DNA from 3 places in the Aeromonas popoffii genome. Region 3 is predicted to be linked to each of the others. Evidence: riboswitches for the same ligand, from Rfam matches in the RefSeq annotation. Region 3 holds a riboswitch; each other region holds the start of a gene.
What was found. Region 3 has a riboswitch for cyclic di-GMP ahead of WJM78_RS20725 (fimbrial protein). Riboswitches for the same ligand answer to the same signal wherever they lie in the genome.

Region 1 (3,280 bases), 850 kb from region 3:
TTCTGTTGGGCGTTGAGGCTTTGCACCAGATCACTGATGGCGGAGTGACTGTCAAAGCCGTTGTTCTCCATCTCCATCAGGCCGAGCAGATCGGCATCCATCTCCGTGATGGCGTTGACTATCTTGGCACGCTGTTTCTGGAAGTCCTCCAGGTTTTTGGCGCCGCGGTTGCAGCCCTTGGCGCTGTCCGCATCCGCCTGATCCTTGCACAGCACATTGAGGGCTCCCCCCACGCTGGAGTGGCTGGTAAAGTAGTTGAGCACGTTGAAGCTGCCGATACGCAAGTCGGTGCCATCGGCACGGGCCGGTGCGCTCTGGCGATCGTTATCGCTGGTGCGCAGCAGATCGCCGGCGGTGATCACCTGATCCTGCGGCACTATCAACCGGTATTCGTTGTAGCTGTAGCCCACCAGCGCATCCAGATTGACCGGGGCATCGCCGATGCGCAGATAACCCTGCTCCGGATCCCAGCCCGGCAGCCAGGGCAGTTTGCCATCGGCGGCCTTGAAGTCAGACTCGAGGAATACCCGGTTGCGGGCATTGGCCCTGGCCAGCGCCTTGGCTTCCTTGCTGTCGGCGGCATGCAGCTGGGTCGGCTTCATCAGCGGTGCCTGGTGTGACAGCACCAGATTGTTGCGTTTGGCGGCGTAGTCATAGCTGAAGTTGCGGCTTACCTTGAGCGCGCTGTCAGCATCAAGGCGTACCCGCATCCCTTCGTGACGCTCCAGCGCCCGGGCCAGGGTCTCGTTTTCCAGTACCCGCAGCGGCGCGGCGGCAGGCACAGAGCCCTGAGCGAGAACCTGCAGACGCGGGGCGCCGCTGTCAACGACCGGCTTGAGCTGGGTGTGGTTGTAGTACTCCTCGACCTTGGCCTCCAGACAGACTTCGGCACCCGGCTTGATGTCCGGGTACTTGCTGGCGAAGTTTTTGTCGTTGAGGTAGACGAAGATGCCATCCGACGTCTGGGGGTTGTCATCCCCTTGCAGATCCTGCAGGTAGAAACCCTTGTTGATACTCTCACCAAGTGCCGTGACCACCGCCTTGACCGTGACGCTCTGGGCGCTTTCGAACTTGCCATCGGGGATAAGGGGACTCTTGCCACCAATGCCCTGGATGACGGGGATGGGAGTGAGGGCACTGTCAGCCGGGCAGCTGAAGCTGGCGGCATGGAGGGATGGGGAGGCGATCGCAAGCCCCACGGCCAGCGACAGCAGGGTACGTGTTCCTTTCATAACGGTTCCTTTTTTATTTTTTGCCAGTGTTTCCATAGCCTTGGCACCTTGACCAAGGGCGCGCATTGTCACATTTCTGGCACGTCATACCAGTGAGCCAACGCACATTACCGGGATGCAAATGAGGGCAGTGCTGGTTTTTTTGACCTGACTAACGTTATGAAATTAATGACAAAATCATTAATTCACTGTTCTCGGGAAAGTGTGATCTGGCTTGCATCCACATATTTTTCTTCGAGAATGAAGATTGAGACTCTGCTGGTTGATTCCTATACTCGGCTTGTTCCTCACGGAACCCAGGTAAAGGGCAAACCGGTCGAAATGCCGGGACGCAATGCCTCCGGTCTCCAGATCAGTCGATCCAGATAGCGGGGCTTCCCAGGGTGAAGGTGGTGTTTGTGGCACGTCCATTGCCAGTTGTCTGCTCCCATCACGCCGGTTGCGCTTGTTCTTTGCCCTGGTGACCAATGCCAAGACAAAACAAGGAAGATAACAATATGCAACAGACCTTAAGGCCCAGCAGGCTTGCCATGCTGGTGGCCCTGGCTGCCATGCCCGCTTGGGCACAAGCCGCTTATCCCGCCTATCAGGCCGGCACCGCTTACAAGGCTGGCGATGTGGTCAGCAACGCAGGCGCTCTCTACGAATGCAAAGAATTTCCCTATTCCGGCTGGTGCGGGGCATCCCCCTATCACTATGCCCCCGGTGTGGGTGCAGTCTGGGCCGATGCCTGGAAGCTGTTCAACGACGGCGGCACGAATCCGGGCCTTGGGCTGGCAATCAGTTCGCCCGCCCTTGGTAGCGTTTTCAACGAAGGTGTACCCGTGGCCCTTGCGGTCACCCTGAGCGGCAACAGCAGCGCCCTGGTCAAGGTCGAGTATCTGATCGATGGTCAGCAGGTGGCGGTCAGCAGCGGGGCCCCCTGGTCGGCCAGCTGGGTCGCTACCGGTGTCGGCCCCCATCAACTCAAATCTCGTGGGCTGGACAAGGATGGCGCCGTGCTGAGCGAGGCGGATGCCAGCTTCAGCGTCAATGCCGTGGTCGCGCCAGAGGCGCCCGGGGTGAGTATCAGCAGCCCGGCCAGCGGTGCCAAGGTGACCCTGGGGCGCAGCGTGGCGGTCAGTGGCAATGTCACCGATGCCAACAATGACGTGGCCAGGGTCGAGCTCTACGTGGATGGCAAGAAAGTCGGTGAAGACGTCAGCGCCCCCTGGCAGGTGAGCTGGACGCCCCAGAGCAAGGGGGCTGCCGCCCTCAAGCTGGTGGCGACCGACAAGGAAAATCTGGTGGGCGAGTCTGCCCAGGTCGATGTGCAGGTGGAAGAGGCGGCGCTGCCGCCCACCGGTGGCAACCTCTCTTGTGACATTCGCCAGATCTATCGCCCGGACGGTTACGAGTGCATGGGGGATGACCACGCCCGCCGGGTGATCGGTTACTTCACCTCTTGGCGCACTGGCAAGAATGGCCTGCCCGCCTACCTGGTGAACGACATCCCCTGGGACAAGCTCACCCACATCAACTACGCCTTCGCGGCGGTGGACGAGCAGAGTCACCAGATCAAGGTGGATGATGCAGCCACCAAGCTGACTTGGGATGGTGTGCCGGGCGCCGAGATGGATCCCGAATTCGCCTATCAGGGCCACTTCAACCTGATCTCCAAGTACAAGAAGCAGTATCCGGACGTGAAGACCCTTATCTCGGTAGGGGGCTGGGCCGATACCCGCGGCTTCTACACCGCCACCACCAAGGGCGACTGCTCGGTCAATACAGCCGGCATCAACGCCTTTGCCGATTCGGCGGTGAGTTTCATCCGCCAGTACGGTTTCGATGGGGTGGATGTGGACTACGAGTACCCCACCTCCATGAAGGATGCAGGCAACCCCAACGACTTCCCGCTCTCCAACCAGTGCCGTGCCAAGCTGTTTGCCAACTACGAGGTGCTGATGAAGACACTGCGGGCGCGGCTCGACAATGCCGGTATCGAGGATGGTCGCAAGTACATGCTGACCATAGCTTCACCGGCGTCAGCCTACCTGCTGCGCGGCATG
Region 2 (3,280 bases), 1.1 Mb from region 3:
TATTCAGGCAGGGCGTTCCATCGAGGAGATTATCCGTTACAACGCCGAGCAGGGGCTGTGCGGCCCGGGAGATATCGAGGCCCATGTGGCGCGGCGGGTCGCCTTCATGCTGCGTGGCAGCCCCCACATCTCGGCGCGGGAGCGACCCGATGGCCGGGTGATCGAGATGCAGGGCAACCCCATGCCAGCTGGCGGTTTCGTCATGACCTTTACCGACATTACCCCGTTTCGCGACGCCGAGCGGGTGCTGCGCGAAGCCAACGAACACCTGGAGGCGCGGGTGGCTGAACGCACTCACGAGCTCTCCGAACTCAACCGTCAGCTGCTGCTGGTGAACCAGCAGGTGGAGCGGGCCAACCACTCCAAAAGCCGCTTCCTGGCGGCGGTGAGCCACGATCTGACCCAGCCGCTCAACGCCGCCAGGCTGTTCACCTCTTCCTTGCTGGAGATGTTGCCGCCCCGGGATGAGACGGCCCGCATCGCCCGTCACATCGACGATGCGCTGGGGGCGACCGAGGATCTCATCACGGATCTGCTCGATATCTCGCGCCTCGAAGCAGGCAAGTTCAAGGCCAGGAAGCTGGATTTCGCCTTGCACGACGTGCTTGCCAACCTCAAGGCGGAGTTCGGGGTGCTGGCCCAGGCGGGGGGCATACAGTTCTCGGTGGTGGAGAGCAAGCTGGCCGTGTACAGCGATGTGCGCCTGCTGCGCCGGGTGCTGCAAAACTTCCTCACCAATGCGTTTCGCTACAACCCGGGCGGCCGTGTGTTGCTCGGTTGCCGCCGGATGGGGGACAAGGTGAGCATCGAGGTGTGGGACAACGGCCCCGGCATTCCGGCCGACAAGCAGGAGGACATTTTCGACGAGTTCTCCCGTCTCGATCACTCCCGCACCGCCAAGGAGCAGGGATTGGGGCTGGGGCTCGCCATCGCCCGCGGTATCGCCCTGGTGCTGGGCCACAACCTGACTCTGCGCAGCTGGCCGGGGAGGGGATCCGTGTTTGCCATCACCCTCAACCTGGCGACCCGTCCTGTCGCAACGACGCAGGTGGCGGCCCCCGCCCTGCGGGACAGCCAGCTGGAGGGGGTCCGGGTGCTCTGTATCGACAACGAGAGCGATATCCTCATCGCCATGCACTCCCTGCTGGGGCGCTGGGGCTGCGAGGTGGTCTGCGCCCAGAGCCTGGTTCAGGCTGAGGATCTCATCGCCGGTGGCTTCCTGCCGCAGCTGGTGTTGTCCGATTACCACCTGGATGACGGCAAGACAGGCTTGCAGGCGCTGCACATGCTGCGCCTCGCCCATGGCAACGACATCGGCGGCATCATCATCAGCGCGGATCGCAAGAGCGGGTTGCAGGCACAGATCCGTGAACACGGTTACGGCTATATCAGTAAACCGGTCAAACCGCTCAAGTTGCGGGCGCTGATGAACAGCATATTGCGGCCGGCCAAACTTGATGATGATCACGAAACAAGTAATTCGTCTTATTTTTAATCGCGACCTTGAGGGGGTAGGGTTGGTGTTTTTTTGCTCAATGAGGCGCTGTTTCTTCTCTTTTGAGGCTCTTTATCGATCACATGTGGTCTATTAATAACCGGTCGTTGGTTTGCCCTTCCTTATTTAACTTCTTATAGTCAACTGGCGATTATTTTTTGTCGCAAATCAAGTTGTGCCAAAGGCAAACCGGACGAAAGTTCGGGACGCAAAGCTTCCGGTCTAAGGGTCAGCAGTACCTAAGATAGCGGGGCCACCACAGGTTGTTTCGCCCATGGGCCAAGCCATGGTGCGATGTTGTCTACGTGACCTGTCAGGTTGGCGTTGCCTTTTTCGTTGTTTATTCCAAGAACGAAATAAGGATATTCAACTATGTTAAGTCCAAAACCCTCATTACTGGCATTGTTGGTCGGGGGCCTGTGTGCCTCCTCCGCGTTCGCAGCCGCACCCGGCAAACCCACCATAGGCTGGGGCGAAACCAAGTTCGCCATCGTCGAAGTGGATCAAGCCGCCACCTCCTACAACAAGCTGGTGACTGTCCACAAGGATGGCGCCCAGGTCAGCGTGAGCTGGAACCTCTGGTCCGGTGACGTTGGCCAGACGGCCAAGGTGTTACTCGATGGCAAGGAGGTGTGGTCCGGTGCCGCATCCGCCGCCGGCACCGCCAATTTCAAGGTGACCAAGGGGGGCCGCTACCAGATGCAGGTGGCCCTGTGTAACGCCGACGGTTGCACTCTCTCCGACAAAAAAGCGATCCTGGTGGCGGACACCGACGGCAGCCACCTGGTGCCGCTCAAGGCACCGCTGCAGGAGAACAACAAGCCTTACGCCAACAAGTCCGGCAAGGTGGTGGGGGCCTACTACGTGGAGTGGGGTGTCTATGGCCGCAAGTTCACCGTGGACAAGGTTCCGGCCCAGAACCTGACTCACATACTCTATGGCTTTACTCCCATCTGCGGCGGCAATGGCATCAACGACAGCCTGAAAGAGATCGCGGGCAGTTTCGAGGCGCTGCAACGATCCTGCGCCGGGCGTGAGGATTTCAAGGTCTCCATCCACGATCCTTGGGCGGCCATCCAGATGCCGCAAGGCAGCCTTACCGCCCATGACGAGCCCTACAAGGGCAACTTCGGCAACCTGATGGCGCTCAAGAAGGCCTATCCTGACCTGAAAATTCTCCCCTCCATCGGCGGGTGGACCCTCTCCGACCCCTTCTTCTTCTTCGGTGACAAGACCAAACGCGACACCTTCGTCGCTTCGGTGAAAGAGTATTTACAGACCTGGAAATTCTTCGACGGGGTGGATATCGACTGGGAGTTCCCGGGGGGGCAGGGGGCCAACCCCAAACTGGGCAGCGCCTCTGATGGCGAGACTTATGTGCTGCTGATGAAGGAGCTGCGCGCCATGCTCGATGAGCTGAGCGCAGAGACGGGCCGCACCTACGAGCTCACCTCCGCCATCAGCGCTGGCGGTGACAAGATTGCCAAGGTGGACTATCGCGCTGCCCAGCAATACATGAATCATCTCTTCCTGATGAGCTACGACTTCAACGGTGCCTGGACCAACACAGGGCTGGGCCACCAGACCGCGCTCTATGAGGCGAGCTGGGATCCCAACACCAAGTACACCACCGACAAGGGGGTGAAGGCGCTGCTGGGCCAGGGCGTGGATCCGGGCAAAGTCGTGGTAGGCGCGGCCATGTATGGCCGTGGCTGGACCGGTGTCAGCGGCTATCAGGGCAACAACCCCTTCACCGGCACCGCCACCGGCCCGATTGCGGGCAGC
Region 3 (3,280 bases):
GTTGCTGCCAGTTTTGCGGCTGATATTGCCAAACCTGTTCGTTACAGCGGCCCTGGGCATTGAGCTTGCAGCGATCCAGCTCCTGCTCGCTGTGACTCAGGATGATGCGCTCGGCCAACGACAGACGATCCTGACGCGGAGCGGTCGGGGTGCCCGTCAGGGGTTCCCAGCGGCCTTGTTTCATGCCGTAGCCAAAGTCATAGCTGCTGGCCGGGATGGCCTTGCCTACCGGCACTACCTGCTCGCAGAGGAGGTAGCGGATCTGCCAACCCTGCTCGATTTTGAGCTGCGGTTTGCCGCACTGCTGCTCTGCCAGCGCGGTCAGATTGGCACCGCTCCAGTCGAAGCGGCGATAGACCCGCAGTTGCTGATAGGGGGCATCGTCATTACGGGCGCTGAGCTCGTAGTTGACTTCGGTGATCCGATCGCTCAGTTGGCGGCTCGATTCACTGTCCAGCCGGTATGCTTGCCAGTCGGTGGGGGAGTAATTGGCCAGCGCCGAAGTGGCGAGCAGGCCCGGTGCTGCCAGAAGCAGCAACCTTGTACCCAGATAGTTCATTTTTATCCCTTTAGATGAGAGTCTGCGTTGTTATCGCGGGCAATGTACTAAGTTCCAAAAGGCTATCAACTCACCAATCAGGCGATATAAATCATTTATTTAGCTTGGTTCATAACAAAACAAGCCCCATTGGGGGCTGCAGTGATAGCAAGGACTCATCTGCCATCTGGGGGGGGGCTAAGCATCCAGCCTGTTAAGGCCAGGTGTCAGGTATCGCCGGTACGGCGTGAGCCATGGCTCCTGCGCCCGGATAGAGAGCAGGTTGGTGCATGCGATTAGAGGGGGAGGTATAGAAAAGGTACAAAAAGGAGGGCCCCCTGGTACAGGGGACAATAACAGTATGCGAGGTCAGGACGCGGGAGCTCGCTGCTGACAAGAGCACAACAAGGCAGCTGAGGACCCCAGTCCTTCTGTCTACAGCCCTTGGTCAGCAGGTCATGGACAAACTGGTGCACTTGCCCGGGAATGCAAGCGATCTGGCGCTGCGACTTCGTGCTGTTAGAGGTAGCTCACAGTCACTATGGCCATCTTGGCGCTGCCCTCTGACAATTTGTAATTCAGGGTGCTGTTGAGAGTGTTGAGGCTGCCAGCTTGCTGCAGGCTGGCCAAATCCAGGGTCTGGCGCTGAATGCCTGAATAGCAGGTCACGCTGTTGTCCGAAAAATCACACGGCGTTTCGTAGATGGTCCCGGTGAAGGTCACGCTGCCATCGTGAGCTGAGGCTGTGCCGGGCAGCAGTGCGGCGCCAAGCAGCAAGGCGGTGGCGGCAGAGGAGGCGTAACTGAGAATGCTTTTGCGGATGGAACCGGTAGAGGCGTTGGAAGTGTTCATTTTATGTCCTTTTCGTTACATGTGTTGTACGAAAAGGGCAACGCAATCAAAGAGAATGGCATACAGCTTATGACATCACTCTTCTCAGATGGCAGCTCCGCTGTCTTAGGTATTGAAACCCTTAGACCGGTGGCTTTGCGTCCCGACCTTTCGACCGGTTTGCCCTTTACTCTATGTGTAGATGATAACACCCTACTTTGAGAAATCAATCAGCATAAAAACATGAGATATGGGTCACAGATAGCAGAAATCATGAGTGTCCAGATGAGAGAGATATATTGGTGACCTACTGAGGAAATAGAGTGGTTGAATATCAATATGAACATTATAAAACAGTGCGACAGTGAAAATATGCTCGTCTATTGCATTATCTGGCTTTAATAGTGAGGTTGTTCATCCGTAGCACATAACTGATATATTTATTTTTCTTATACACAATATGCTTTTATTATGATTACCTGATTACCTGATTACCTGATTACCTGATTACCTGATTACCTGATTACCTGATTACCTGATTACCTGATTACCTGATTACCTGATTACCTGATTACCTGATTACCTGATTACCTGATTACCTGATTACCTGATTACCTGATTACCTGATTACCTGATTACCTGATTACCTGATTACCTGATTACCTGATTACCTGATTACCTGATTACCTGATTACCTGATTACCTGATTACCTGATTACCTGATTACCTGATTACCTGATTACCTGATTACCTGGCAAAGAGGAGAGAGGCTGCCAGCTTGGTTATGGTGTTTATTTTTAGTGAGCTATGTTGGTTTTTTGTTAATTTGATTTTTAATGTGAGGTTGCTGTAAAAATGGCCATGTTGATCGCGCAGCGTATAAAGTAGTTAATTGTTTTTCATTATTTGTAAATGTCACTTTTGTTTGCAAGTTGATGATTTTCAAGTGTTTATTTTGGGATTTATAAAAATCAAAATGTATTTGATGTGCATCAAATGTGTCGTTAATTTGACCGCCAAGCAAAGTTGAATACAGTTGAATTCAGTTTTCTGTACGGATGACATGGATGTGTGTCGTCTTGCAGATGAGAGGTGGCGGGAACTGCCTATAAATATTGAAAATAGCTTTTTCCTTTGCTTGTTTAACATGCCCGGATAATTGTACTGGTGACCATTTCTCATTAATGAGGCATAGGTCTGCTGACAGTTGCTGAGCAATGATATGGCGGTATCATCGAACATCATGACTCCAGCTTGATCTAGATGATGCCGCATAACAACACACGTTAATGTAGGTATATACGAATGAACGCTAATAAAATTCTGGTTGCTATGGGTGTTGGTTCCATGCTGCTGTGCGGCTCTGCTATTGCTGCCGGCACTACTGGGTCAGGTAAAGTCACCTTTAACGGTGAAATCATCAATGCACCTTGCTCCGTAGACAGTGATTCTGTTGACCAAACTGTATATTTGGGCCAGATCAGCACCAAACAGCTGGCCAAAGGTGGTGAGTCCAATGAAGAGAATGGGAAGTTCAGTATCAAGCTGCTGAACTGCGAACTCAGTGAGACTGACGATGCCATTAAAGTGACCTTCAGCGGTGCCAAAGATCCTGTCGACCCCAGCCTGCTGGTGATCGGTGGTCAGGCTGCTGGTGCCGGTATCAAGATGATCGCTCCGGGTGGTGCTACCGTTGTTTTGGGCCAGCCTACCGCTGCCTACGCACTGTCACCTGGTGACAACGAGCTGCCCTTCACCGCCGTGCTGAAAGGTTATGCCGTACATGATGCTAAAAACCCGCTGAGAGCTGGCGACTTCACTGCAGTGACCAACTTTACTCTCTCCTACGAGTAATAGTCTGCCTTAACGTGTGACAAGGGTTGTGGTGGTGAAAACCACCACAACCTCACT

Region 1: it holds a riboswitch for cyclic di-GMP, as region 3 does, so the genes downstream of both, WJM78_RS16500 (glycosyl hydrolase family 18 protein) here and WJM78_RS20725 (fimbrial protein) in region 3, are expected to answer to the same signal.
Region 2: it holds a riboswitch for cyclic di-GMP, as region 3 does, so the genes downstream of both, WJM78_RS03295 (glycosyl hydrolase family 18 protein) here and WJM78_RS20725 (fimbrial protein) in region 3, are expected to answer to the same signal.

Annotation. Positions count from the first base shown of each region.
Region 1 covers NZ_CP149129.1:3,617,128-3,620,407, reverse strand. The annotation lists gene WJM78_RS16505 (ExeM/NucH family extracellular endonuclease) at 1-1,232, opposite strand, end outside; cyclic di-GMP riboswitch class I at 1,529-1,614, shown strand; gene WJM78_RS16500 (glycosyl hydrolase family 18 protein) at 1,763-3,280, shown strand, end outside.
Region 2 covers NZ_CP149129.1:693,613-696,892, forward strand. The annotation lists gene WJM78_RS03290 (PAS domain-containing hybrid sensor histidine kinase/response regulator) at 1-1,495, shown strand, start outside; cyclic di-GMP riboswitch class I at 1,669-1,756, shown strand; gene WJM78_RS03295 (glycosyl hydrolase family 18 protein) at 1,868-3,280, shown strand, end outside.
Region 3 covers NZ_CP149129.1:4,466,863-4,470,142, reverse strand. The annotation lists gene WJM78_RS20730 (collagenase) at 1-559, opposite strand, end outside; gene WJM78_RS20725 (fimbrial protein) at 1,058-1,390, opposite strand; cyclic di-GMP riboswitch class I at 1,478-1,564, opposite strand; gene WJM78_RS20720 (fimbrial protein) at 2,675-3,223, shown strand.